4 regions of the Serratia sp. K1WW1 genome follow, and region 3 is predicted to be linked to each of the others. Evidence: predicted binding sites of a transcription regulator. Region 3 holds the regulator's gene; each other region holds the start of a gene.
What was found. The regulator LexA, encoded in region 3, represses DNA repair genes until DNA is damaged. The targets are predictions, from matches to a motif close to TNCTGTATGTACATACAGNA.
Positions count from the first base shown of each region.

Region 1: the regulator LexA is predicted to act here: its motif matches at 1,645-1,664, upstream of ACX9GU_RS17300 (DNA translocase FtsK 4TM domain-containing protein).
Region 2: the regulator LexA is predicted to act here: its motif matches at 1,935-1,954, upstream of mutH (DNA mismatch repair endonuclease MutH).
Region 4: the regulator LexA is predicted to act here: its motif matches at 1,295-1,314, upstream of ACX9GU_RS15325 (metal-dependent hydrolase).

Region 1 covers NZ_CM147697.1:3,822,241-3,825,367, forward strand. Annotated here, with positions in the region: gene ACX9GU_RS17300 (DNA translocase FtsK 4TM domain-containing protein) at 1-1,579, opposite strand, end outside; gene lrp (leucine-responsive transcriptional regulator Lrp) at 1,700-2,194, opposite strand; gene trxB (thioredoxin-disulfide reductase) at 2,892-3,127, shown strand, end outside.
Region 2 covers NZ_CM147697.1:1,183,746-1,186,872, forward strand. Annotated here, with positions in the region: gene ACX9GU_RS05295 (NADP(H)-dependent aldo-keto reductase) at 1-680, opposite strand, end outside; gene ACX9GU_RS05300 (YgdI/YgdR family lipoprotein) at 877-1,095, opposite strand; gene mutH (DNA mismatch repair endonuclease MutH) at 1,222-1,902, opposite strand; gene rppH (RNA pyrophosphohydrolase) at 2,599-3,126, shown strand.
Region 3 covers NZ_CM147697.1:565,873-568,999, forward strand. Annotated here, with positions in the region: gene plsB (glycerol-3-phosphate 1-O-acyltransferase PlsB) at 1-833, opposite strand, end outside; gene ACX9GU_RS02570 (diacylglycerol kinase) at 1,156-1,524, shown strand; gene lexA (transcriptional repressor LexA) at 1,648-2,256, shown strand; gene dinF (MATE family efflux transporter DinF) at 2,368-3,127, shown strand, end outside.
Region 4 covers NZ_CM147697.1:3,384,628-3,387,754, reverse strand. Annotated here, with positions in the region: gene ACX9GU_RS15330 (L-cystine transporter) at 1-540, opposite strand, end outside; gene ACX9GU_RS15325 (metal-dependent hydrolase) at 725-1,273, opposite strand; gene kduD (2-dehydro-3-deoxy-D-gluconate 5-dehydrogenase KduD) at 1,498-2,259, opposite strand; gene hxpB (hexitol phosphatase HxpB) at 2,472-3,127, opposite strand, start outside.

The DNA of each region.
Region 1 (3,127 bases), 2.7 Mb from region 3:
CCTGGCCGAGCTCGGCCTCACGCTGCGCATCTTCGTCATCTTGTTGTTCTTGCGAATACTCTTCGCCATAGCGCTGGCTTTGCTGTTCGGCAAAGGCTTGACGCAGTGCAGCTTCTTGCAGGACTTCATCTTCTTCCTGCGGGTTGCTGAACGGTTGTGGCTGAGGTTCATCCCCACGGTTGCGCTGCTCCTGCTCCGCGATCCGCTGCGAAGGCAGCTTGATACCGTAGGAGGCCAGCTCGCGCCGGGTTGGAATACGCACCGGATTTGGCCGTGGCAGTTCCGGGCCGATGCCCTGCTTGATCTGCGAGCTCGCATCACTGGTGGCAGTAAACGCAGGCATGAAGGTGTTGTTCACCGCGCCGGCGGTTGCTGCGGCTGCGGCAACCGCCGCTGGCTTCACTACCTCTCTGGCGCTGAAACCCGTCGAGCCAATGACATCGTCGCTATCCCGCTGAGCCGCAGAGAAATCAAACGGTGACGGCTCTGGTTTTGGCGTAACGGGGGTCTGCCAGTCACCCAGGCGCGGCTCATGTTCCTCACGATAAGGCTCCGTTACGCGCGTCGTTCTCGGTGCCGGGGTCTCTTCTGGCAGTTCAAACGAATACAGCGGCGGCGTGTCTTGTGGTTGCGCAGGGGTTAATGGGTGCTGATTGATGGAAGCAGGCACTGCCGGGGCCACGGTGACCGGAGCCTGAACGGCCGCTTTCGGCATGACCGGGATATCGGTAACGACCGGCGCTGGCTCGGCAAGCGGGAGGTCATCATCGCTGGCACGCAACCCACTCAATAAAGGATCTGCGGCATCTTGCGCTTCTTCTTCGGCGGTTTCGGTCACGGAAGAGGCAGAGAACAACGCGTCGTCCTCATCTACTGCCATAGCAGCAGGTGCCACAGGTTGGCCGCTTTCTTCGCGATCGTCGAACACGATATCGTCATCGTCGTGATAGCGGTCTTCACGGCGTGAACGGTTAGTCATAAAGGTAGCGGCGCCCAGCACGACACCACCAATTTTTTCCGCAATCACCAGCCATGACCAACCGGTGAACAGGGTCAGCCCCACCGCCCAAATGCCGAGCAGCGCCAAAGTGGCGCCAATGCCGTTAAACCACGGCAACATGGCATTGCTTAGCAGGCTGCCAATCACCCCGCCGGAAGCGAAGTAATAGAGATCGTCAACGTTCAACGCCGCCAGGCCACACGAGGTAAGCACCAGCGCCAATGTGCCGATCAAACGTAACGAGAGCCCAAAGAAATCGACATAATCGCCGTTATCGCGCCGACGGTAACCAGACAGGCACAACACCAGCATAATCGGTGGGATCGCATAGGCAAGGACCCCAAAGGTGAAGAACAACGTGTCGGCCAACCATGCGCCTACCCCACCGCCCAGATTGTGGATAGGCTCATGCCAGGCAGTTTGCGACCAACTAGGATCGGAAGGATTGAAACTGACCAACGCAGCCATAAGGTAAACGGCAAAAATTGCCACCACGATCAACACAGCCTCGAGCAAACGCCGCCCACTGCTGAGTTTTTTCAGGGTAACTTCTTTATCTTCTGTGTATTCCTGGCTCAAGAAAGGCACTCCAGGTTCCTGTTGACGGATAGAGTAACGGCGCCGAGAAGTTTCCCCGGCGCCAAAACTGTATGAATAAACAGGAGTGTAACGAATTTAATCAGGTTTTGCACCTGCACCTTACCGTGTTTTGATAACCAGACGGTTACTCTGTTTGACTTCTTCCATCACGACGTAAGTACGGGTGTCATTAACCCCCGGTAAACGCAACAGAGTTTCGCCCAACAGCTTACGATAAGCTGACATATCTGGCACACGGGTTTTCAACAGATAGTCGAAATCACCGGAAACCAGATGACACTCCTGAATTTCTTCAAGTTTTTGCACCGCAGAGTTGAATTGCTCAAACACATCCGGCGCACCGCGGTTCAACGTGATTTCCACGAAGACCAGCAGGGAAGCATCCAGATAATGCGGGTTAAGCAATGCGGTATACCCATGAATAAAGCCTTGACGCTCAAGACGGCGCACACGCTCCAAACAAGGGGTTGGGGATAACCCCACGCGCTTTGAAAGCTCGACGTTCGAAATACGCCCATCCTTCTGCAACTCATTGAGGATGTTGCGATCGATACGGTCGAGATCTTTACCCGGGCGTTTTTTAGTATCTACCATTATTATTGTCTCTCTTATGTTCTTCCCTGCACTTGCCACACCCTAGCCAACGTCAATGTGCAAGGATTTGTTCCAAGCGAAGACCCGATGCCAGTGTTAAGCGGTTCATCCCCCTGAGGGAACAGGATACGTAATACCAACCGCCCTTGTGCTTCGTCACTATTTGTCACTACCATCTTCCGCCGTTGCCCAGCCTGTCTGTCACCTCTGGGCAACGAATTCAAATGATTTACGTTCAGAAATCCATCAACCCCGTCAGGGCAAACCCTCCCTCACCCGTCGCGCCCCGACAATATTCTGCCTGGGTGGCGAAAATGCCTACGATTTGCAGCTGACACGGGGTTAATTTCTTCTTCCAATGATGTTTTCGCAAATGCGCAGCGGATTGTCAAAGTAAAAGAACTAAAATCAGTAGAACGTACCGCCAGCAAAACTGAGCACCTGATTTTTTATTAGGAATCTCCCCTACCCGAAATCGGGTAGTTACCCACATAAACCCGACAAAAAACGCATTTTTAACCCATTGCTGTACAAAATTATCGCTGCCGTTACTCCTCCCTGCACAAGGATAAAATCGCGGCCGATAGGCGCTGGTTATCAAACAAATCGGTAACAACATCCCCTGGCGCTTTTTTTACTGCCGCATTTTCCCTACAATCGGTTTCATTGTCCGCCATTGTGGGAAACGAGGTTATTCATGGGCACGGCTAAACATAGCAAATTATTGATCCTGGGCTCTGGCCCGGCTGGCTACACCGCAGCGGTTTATGCAGCGCGCGCGAACCTGAACCCGGTATTGATCACCGGTATGGAGCAAGGCGGTCAGCTGACCACCACCACCGAAGTCGAGAACTGGCCAGGCGACGCCGAAGGTTTGACCGGCCCCGCGCTGATGGAGCGGATGCGTGAGCACGCAGAAAAGTTCGACACCAA
Region 2 (3,127 bases), 620 kb from region 3:
CCCTCATGTTGGCTAATCTCTGCCAGACCAATCTCAAAGCTGCGGTTTAACAGACTGTAGGGATTCTGGATCGATACGATGCGCGGCAGTTCGTGTTTTTCTGCCAGTTGCAGGTAACGCATCACGCCCCAAGGGGTTTCGTTAGAGACGCCGATATAGCGAATTTTGCCGGCGCGGACCTGCTCGGTTAGCGCTTCCAGGGTTTCCAACAGCGGGATGGTGGCTTTCTCATCGGTGTACTGATAATTGAGCTTGCCGAAACAGTTGGTGGTGCGCTGCGGCCAGTGTAGCTGGTACAGATCCAGATAATCGGTATTTAACCGTTTCAGGCTGGCATCCAGGGCGGCGCGGATATTTTTGCGATCCAACGCCTGCTGTGGGCGGATCCCAGCATCATTACCCCGGATCGGCCCGGAGACCTTGCTTGCCAGCACGATTTTATCGCGGTTGCCGCGCGCTTTGATCCAACTGCCAATGTATTGCTCTGTCAGCCCCTGGGTTTCCGGGCGCGGCGGCACTGGATACATCTCTGCGGTATCAATCAGGTTGATGCCAGCGGCTAATGCATAATCCAGCTGTGCGTGGGCATCGGCTTCGCTGTTTTGTTCGCCAAAGGTCATGGTGCCCAGTCCCAGCACGCTCACTTCTAAAGAACTGTGGGGAATACGGTGGTATTGCATTAACGGCCTTCCTTCAATGTTAGCGCTTACGGGCGTGATGCCCGGTAAAACAGAAGCCAGAGATCCAACGGCGTAACACGCCTTACTTGACTATAACCAAGCTAAGAAGATGGTGAAAGAGGAATATAACTGCCGGGGGTAGGGCTAAACCCCTGATTGATAATCCGTCAGGGGTCAGGATGGTGCGGGGCTGGGATCAACGCTCGATAACCTGCGAGACCCGATCGCCGTTAATCTGGCGCTGGTTGCCTTGCTCGTCCTGATAGCTGATCAGGCCGGTATCCTTATCGATTTTAGGCTTACCCTGCGTGAGGATCATATTGCCATCTTTGGTGGCCATCACATAGTCGCTGGAACAGCCTGCTAATCCGGCGACCATCATCAGGGCGGAAATAGCCATTACCCACTTTTTCATGCCGAACACCTTATATACCTGGATTAATTGTCTTAATAGAGTAGCAAACTCTGCCAAAGATGGCTTTCGGACGTATCCCATCTGTGTAAGGAGAAATGACGGTGAAATCAGGGGGCGCAGTGCTAATCAAAGCGTAAAGTGCCTGGCCAGCAGCGCCCGGGTGAAGTTTTTCTTCAGATAGAAGCCGCGCGGCAAGGTGAGGATCGGTTGGCCCTGTTCGCCGGTGGCTTCGGTCAGTGCCTTGTTGTTGGCCGCTTTTGGCCGCAGCTGTAGCACTTCGCCATGGCGGGCAGTGATCCGCTCAACCTGGCCGAGCACGATAAGATCCATCAGTTCTTCCCAATCCCGGCGCAGCATCTCGGTTTCTTCCTGATTGGGCTGCCACAGCAGCGGGGAACCTACGCGGCGCTGTGCCAATGGGATTTGTCGTTCACCCTCCACCGGGATCCACAGCACGCGTGCCAGCTTGTGGCGTACGTGGCTGCTTTCCCAAGTGACGCCGCTATTGCCTGTCAGTGGGGCTACGCAGACGAAAGTGGTTTCCAGCGGGTTACCGGCGGCGTCGACCGGGATGGTTTTCAACTCAATGCCCAGCTCTGGGAAATCCTGTTCAGGCTTGCTGCCCGCCATGGCGCCCAGATAGAGCTCCAGCAGCATGCCGACCCAACCTTTATCCCGTTTGAGATCCTTGGGAATGCTGACCTGGGCACGAGCTGCCAGTTCACCAAGGTTAAAGCCAGCCAGCGCCTGGGCACGGGCTAATAATTGCTGCTCGTTTTCTGGCGGCAGCGGGGATAAACACGCCATAAATCAGACCTATGCATTATGGTTAAAAAATGTACCGAATTTACTCACAGCCTTAAAAGGGAAAAGCAGGCTGGGGAAAACAACAATAGTAGCATGATTTTGCATGACTTTTTGGCTACCCAATCGCGGTAGAAAAATTTCAATGCGGGGTTGTGCACCTGTAGCCACCGACAATAAACAGGATCTTACACCTATTTATCCACAGATTTCTGGGATAACCCAACTTTTTGCCGATCACTGGTTTGATTTACAGCCTTGACGCGGGGCATTTTTTACGAATTTGGCGGTTTTATAGGTCACTGGGTATAATAATCTGTGGATAAAAACCGCATTGGTTGATCTTTCGCCAGAGAAAGATCCAAAGCGTGCATAGATCACATTTTTACCCTGTTCATAACTGTGTTTAAGTTATTATTACATTGTATTTAAAGGAATAATAAAAAATTAAAAATACGGCGGATTTTAAGTTCAATCGAGTTTTCCCGGCTTATCCCTAGAGTTCTTCACACACCTATCCACAGAAAAAGTGAATAAAACCGCCCTGGAATCGCGTTACATGTTTATAACTTTGCCATTATCTGTGAGTTATCCCAATGTTATCCGTACGACGGCGCTGCAAAGCAGTGGTTTACCGCCTGTGGCTTGTGTGAAACAATCAGGTTATCAATACGAATTTATGCTTATCGAGGTAGTCCGGTGATCGATGATGATGGCTACCGCCCGAATGTTGGTATCGTAATCTGTAATCGTCAGGGGCAGGTCCTATGGGCCCGCCGTTACGGTCAGCACTCCTGGCAGTTTCCCCAAGGGGGAATAAACCCTGGCGAAACGCCTGAGCAGGCGATGTACCGTGAGCTGTTCGAAGAAGTGGGGCTGAGTAAAAAGGATGTGCGTATCCTGGCCTCAACCCGCAACTGGTTGCGCTATAAATTGCCAAAACGTTTGGTGCGTTGGGACACAAAGCCGGTTTGTATCGGCCAAAAGCAGAAATGGTTTCTGCTGCAGTTAATGTGCAATGACGCGGATATCAACATGCAGCGCAGCAGTACGCCGGAGTTTGACGGCTGGCGTTGGGTGAGCTTCTGGTATCCGGTGCGCCAGGTGGTGTCGTTTAAACGCGACGTGTACCGCCGGGTTATGAAAGAGTTTGCCGCAACCGTCATGCCTATGCAGGAACTGGCAGCGCAGCGGCAGCCTCCTGCTTATCGCCGAAAGAGAGGTTAAG
Region 3 (3,127 bases):
TACAGCCGGTTCCAGGTCCAGCTCAACACGCGGTCGGACAGGCGTACCGTTTCATAGGAGAAATCGGCGGCAATCTCTTCCATCAGCGCAATTGCGTTCTGCTGGGCCTTTTCGTGGGAGATCTTTTTGCTGCGCGCTTCGTCTTCGATCGCTTTTTCAATCGCCTTGGAGGCTAACAGCTTTTTGAACAGATCCTGACGGGCAGGTAGGCTTGGCCCAACGGCGGCCAGGCGCTGGCGTGCGAAGTGCATGCGTGCGACACGGGCCAGTTTTTGCGCGATGGTCTTATCGGTGCCGTGCTCGGTCGCCATCCGGCGTAGGGACACGGTGTTGGAGAAACGGACAAAGCTGTCGCGCCCCAGCCACAGTACAGCGAAGAACTTCTGTACGCCATTCAGCAGGCGCAGGTGCGGCGTGCCGTGGCCTTCGCGCCCAGGGGAGCGGCCAAACATCACTGAAACCGGCAACATCTGGATATCGAGATCCGGGTTGCTGCGGTGCAGATCCAGATAATCGTGGAACAGTTTTACCGATTCTTCTTTGGGCGTGTAATAACGGAACAGGCGTGGGCCATCGTGGATAAACACGTAGCTTGGCAGCACGGTGCCATCGATTTCCAACGGGTTAAGGGGATCGGGCAGATCTTGCGCCAGACACTGGGTGCGCAAAGTGAGTAAATCCGCCTTGGAATTATAAGGTAAAACATACAAAATCGGTCGTGAGGGATCCAACCCTAACTCCGTGACCGGATCTGAAGGGATAACCTTACTTCTTACCAACATTTTTAGTGGTAAGTTCAATATCTTATAATAGATTTTACGCCAACCTGACATGACAACGTGAAGCCTCTTGTTAGCAATTCGCCGCAAGCATACCAGAAACCGGGTAGCAGATCTGTGGCGTTGGGAAATCCACGGCCGTTCACGGCAATGGAAGTACATAGTTGAATTATACCTGATGGATATCAAATTGGCCGCTCTGGCGCACTCATACGCTCGCGGCATTGGTACGACATAGCTAGGTGATTAAGGTATTCCAACCTTGCTGTATACTGCGCTGCGATAAAAATGTGATTGGGCTGGCAAATCTGTCTGGAACGTTGCGGCTGCAACACGACGGGTACATGATCCATCTTGGAGAAAGGCGTTCTTAACTATGGCAAATCAAGCAACTGGCCTGACGCGTATCATTAAAGCGGCAGGCTATTCCTATAAAGGTTTAACCGCTGCCTGGCAGAACGAAGCCGCATTCCGCCAGGAACTGGTGGCTACGGTGGTGGCTATCATCGTGGCGGTTTGGCTGGATGTGGGGGCGATAGCGCGCATTTTGTTGATCGGCTCGGTGCTGCTGGTGATGATTGTCGAAATCCTCAACAGCGCGATTGAGGCCGTTGTCGATCGCGTGGGTACGGAATATCACGAGCTTTCCGGGCGGGCCAAAGATATGGGCTCGGCGGCGGTATCGCTAGCAATCATTCTGGCGCTGTTCGTTTGGGCTTCGGTACTTTGGCAGCATTTGGCGTGAAAACCAGCGGGTATCGTTGCGATCACGCTCGCTACCTGCTGATTTTTATTTATTCTTCGGTTCCCAATCCAGACTTAGCTGTATATACTCACAGCAAGACTGTATAAACAAACAGGGGGCGGAATGAAAGCACTAACTACCAGACAGCAAGAGGTCTACGACCTGATTCGCGATCATATTTCGCAAACGGGCATGCCACCGACGCGTGCCGAGATCGCAATGCGTCTGGGGTTCCGCTCACCAAATGCTGCAGAAGAGCACTTGAAAGCACTGGCTCGCAAAGGCGTTATCGAGATCATCTCCGGTGCATCACGCGGTATCCGCTTGCTGATGGAAGATGAAGAGGGATTACCTCTGGTGGGCCGTGTGGCTGCCGGTGAACCTTTGTTGGCTCAGCAACACATTGAAGGGCACTATAAGGTGGATCCTTCACTGTTCAAGCCTAATGCCGATTTCCTGCTGCGCGTTAGCGGCATGTCGATGCGCGACATCGGCATCCTGGATGGCGATCTGCTGGCAGTGCATAAGACTCAAGACGTACGCAACGGCCAGGTCGTCGTGGCCCGCATTGAAGATGAGGTCACGGTCAAACGCCTGAAGAAGCACGGTAACGTCGTCGAACTGCTGCCAGAAAACAGCGAATTTCAACCGATCGTGGTCGATCTGCGCCAGCAGAACTTCACCATCGAAGGCCTGGCGGTGGGTGTGATCCGCAACGGCGACTGGATCTAACCGCTTTACCTCGTATTACAGCCCTTTAAAACGGCAAACCTCGCCCCAACTCTGGGGCGAGGTCATTTCTAAGCTACGCTAAAATCCATGCTTGTACGGGAACATATCGCCATGCGCCTGCTTTCTGCCTTCACCAGTGACACCGACAAAGCTCTGTGGCGTCTGGCGTTGCCGATGATCTTCTCCAATATTACCGTCCCCTTGCTTGGCCTGGTGGATACTGCCGTTATCGGCCATCTCGATAGCCCTAGCTACCTTGGCGGAGTCGCGGTGGGGTCAATGGCCACCAGCTTCCTGTTTATGTTGTTGCTGTTCCTGCGTATGAGTACCACCGGGCTGACGGCGCAGGCGCTGGGGGCGCAAGATCCCTACCGGCTGGCTCGCGCCTTTATGCAGCCGTTATTGTTGGCGCTGGTGGCCGGGCTGGCGATTGTGCTGTTGCGAGCCCCGTTGATCACCTTGGCGCTGAACATTGTGGGGGGCGATCGGGAAGTCTTGGTACAGGCCAGGCTATTTTTGGAGATCCGCTGGCTGAGCGCCCCGGCGGCGTTGGCCAATATGGTGCTGCTCGGTTGGTTGCTGGGAGTTCAGTACGTTAGGGCGCCGGTGATCCTGTTGATTGTCGGTAACCTGCTGAACATCGTGCTGGATATCTGGCTGGTGATGGGGCTGGGTTGGAACGTGCAGGGGGCCGCGGCTGCCACGGTGATTGCGGAGTACGCCACGCTGTTGCTGGGTTTGTGGTTGGCATGGCGGGTACTACGCATGCGGGGGATTTCGCTGGTGATGCTGCGCACTGCCTGGCGTGGGGATCTGCGCCGCCTGCTGGCACTTAACCGCGACATCATGCTGCGCTCGTTATTACTGCAAC
Region 4 (3,127 bases), 2.8 Mb from region 3:
GGTCAGATCGGCAAACGGGTTTTTCGGCACAAATGACAGGATCAGTTGCGGTACGCTGAGATCGGCCACTTTACCGGCGTAGTTGGTTTCGATCGCCGACAAACGAGCCGTTTCTTGTGTGCCCTGGACCAGACCCTCTGCGGTCAGCCCAAACAGGTTGGTGACCAATACGCCCACCAGTGCGGCAATCAGCGTGGTAAACAGTAGGGTACCAATGGTCAGGAAGCTGATTTTGCCCAGCGAGGAAGCGTTGTGCAACTTGGCTACCGCGCTCAGGATAGAGGCGAAAACCAGCGGCATCACGATCATTTGCAGCAGTTGTACATAGCCGTTACCGACGATGTTAAACCAGCCGATAGACGCTTTCAGTACCGGGTTGTCCGAGCCGTAAACCAGTTGCAGTGCCAAACCGAACACCACACCAAGTACCAGACCGACCAGCACTTTTTTAGCCAGACTCCATTGCTTATGACGGGTTTGCGCCAACAGCAAAAGGAGGGCGGCAAAAACCAGCACGTTTAATACGAGCGGTAGATTCATCCCCAATGTCTCCAATCTTGTTTTTTTATAATCAAAGGTGCCAAGCACCGATGTAATGCGATGTAAATATCGTAACAGTTTGCGATGAAGCGCACTTATATCTAAAAAGAATTTAATATAACTTTTGTCTTGAAATCGTCGATGTAATGAGCGAAAAGGCGGGAAAATAGACGATTTTTTGTGATCACAGTCGGATATTTTTTATTTGCTCAAAATACGACTGCACGGGAAAGGTGTAATCCCCTTGCCAGTAGATGGCGAAAGCCACCAAAACGATACACAGTACCCGCTCCAGCTGGTTGCCTTTTTGTGAGTTCAATATTGGCAGGCAGAAACGCCAGCGGCAGGGCCAAAGCAACGGCACGCCGGCAGGGGTGAGCATATCGGCCAGCAGGTGGCTGAAATAACCGATTATCATGGCGTGCAACACGTCTGCGGGGATGGGCCAACCGCGCGGCACTTCTAGCTGAAATAGCCACATACCGCCGACGATCGCCAGCAGGCTATGGGTGAAACCGCGGTGACCAAAGGCGCGAGATATCGGGATGGCTATCCAGCGCAGGCGCTGGCCCAGGATGGATTTAGGGTGATCGATATCGGGTAGCAGTGACGTCAGTAGCGCGGCGGGAATGATGTGCCACCAATCGCCAGCGGCGAGCACAGGTGTCACCTCCGCTTTCTTGGCAAAGATCGCGCAGGCAACAGAGAATATGAGATGTCCTTCCGCGGTCATGTTGCTATATTCCGGCCAATAAACTGTTAATTTATCCAGTATATGGGAATTTTTACAGTTACGGAAGCGGTTACCCTGTAACGAGTTGTTAATTTAACGCCGTTTTACAAAGGGTTGAAACGGTGTTTATGACGGGCGAGGTATACAGGAAGACTGGTAATGTAGGGGCGCTGCTAATGCTGCGCCCGCTCAAATTCGGAGGAAGGATATGTTTGCTGTGGAGATCAGCGAGCTAGCCAGCCACCGTCTACCGCGAGCGTGTAGCCATTAACGTAGTCGGACGCTGCCGAGGCAAGGAAGACGATCGGGCCCATCAAGTCATCCGGCGTGCCCCAGCGCCCTGCGGGGATGCGCTCAAGGATCTGCTGGTTGCGGTCTTCATCGGTACGTAGTTGCTGGGTGTTGTTGGTGGCCATATAGCCCGGCGCAATTGCGTTAACGTTAATCTGGTATTGTGCCCACTCGTTGGCCAATAGCCGGGTGATGCCGAGTACCGCGCTTTTCGACGCGGTGTAAGACGGTACGCGAATGCCGCCCTGGAAAGAAAGCATCGAAGCAATATTGATAATTTTACCGCCGCTGCCCTGGCTGATGAACTGTTTGGCCACCGCCTGTGCCATAAAGAACAGGGTCTTGATATTGACGTCCATCACCTCATCCCAGTCTTGTTCACTGAAATTCAGGGCGTCTTCACGGCGGATAATTCCTGCGTTGTTCACCAGGATATCGATTCTGCCAAACGCCTCAACGGCGGTGGCTAGCAGAGAAGGGATGGTGTCGATATTGCCGAGATCGGCGTTCAGATTCAGGAATCGACGCCCAGTCTGGGTGACTTTGCTCATGGTCTCGAGGGGCTGACTGCGGTTCACGCCGATAATGTCGCAACCGGCCTGCGCCAACCCAATCGCAATGCCTTGCCCCAGGCCGGTATTACAGCCGGTGATCAGCGCCACTTTGCCCGTTAAGTCGAAGGAATTCAGAATCATAGCTTTGCTCTCTTGCCGTGAGGGAAGAAAGCACCGGGCTTTCGATGGCAACCGCGTGGCAGTGACAGTGTCACCTAATTGCCCGGTGTTTTCTTTATGCGACTAGCATAATTTGAATGGTGTCTTAATTCAATAAAAATGAAATGGTGTTTTATTTATTTTGCGAGTGCAGGGGGAGGGAAAAGGCACCGGCGGGGCCGATGCCGTCAAGATCAGGCCAGATGGGTGGCAGTCAACTGTTCGAGGCTTTGCAGTTTAAGGTCGGCCAAGGCCCAGCGCGGATCCTGGCTGTATTCGTGCGCAGGGATCACGATCGATTTCATACGCGCCGCTTTGGTGGCAATCATACCGTTGAAGGAGTCTTCCAGAGTAATGCAGTGCTGTGGATCGCTGCCCAGGCGTTCGGCGGCGATCAAATAGACTTCCGGGTGCGGTTTGCTGTACGGCAGGTATTCGGCTGAAACCAACTGATCGAAATAGCTCTCCAGATCGAACATCTTCAGCACCTGCTGCTGCATATGTAACGGAGAGGCGGAGGCCAGCCCAATATTTAAATCCAGGCTACGGCACAGTTCCAGTGCCTGCTGCACCCCAGGCAGCAACGGGCGCTTTTCCCGTACCAATTCTATGGCCCGCTCGATAATGCGGCCAGCCACCTCCTCCTGAGAAGGCCCTTGCCACGGCATGGCCTGGAACCACATTCGTACCACCAGATCGATGCGTAAACCCAGCGTATCCGGCAGTTTGTGACGATCTGACAGATCCAGCCCCAATGAGCTGAATATATCCATTTCTGCCTGTAACCACAGCGGTTCAGAGTCGATCAATAGACCGTCCATATCAAAAATTGCGGTTGCTATGCGTTGCG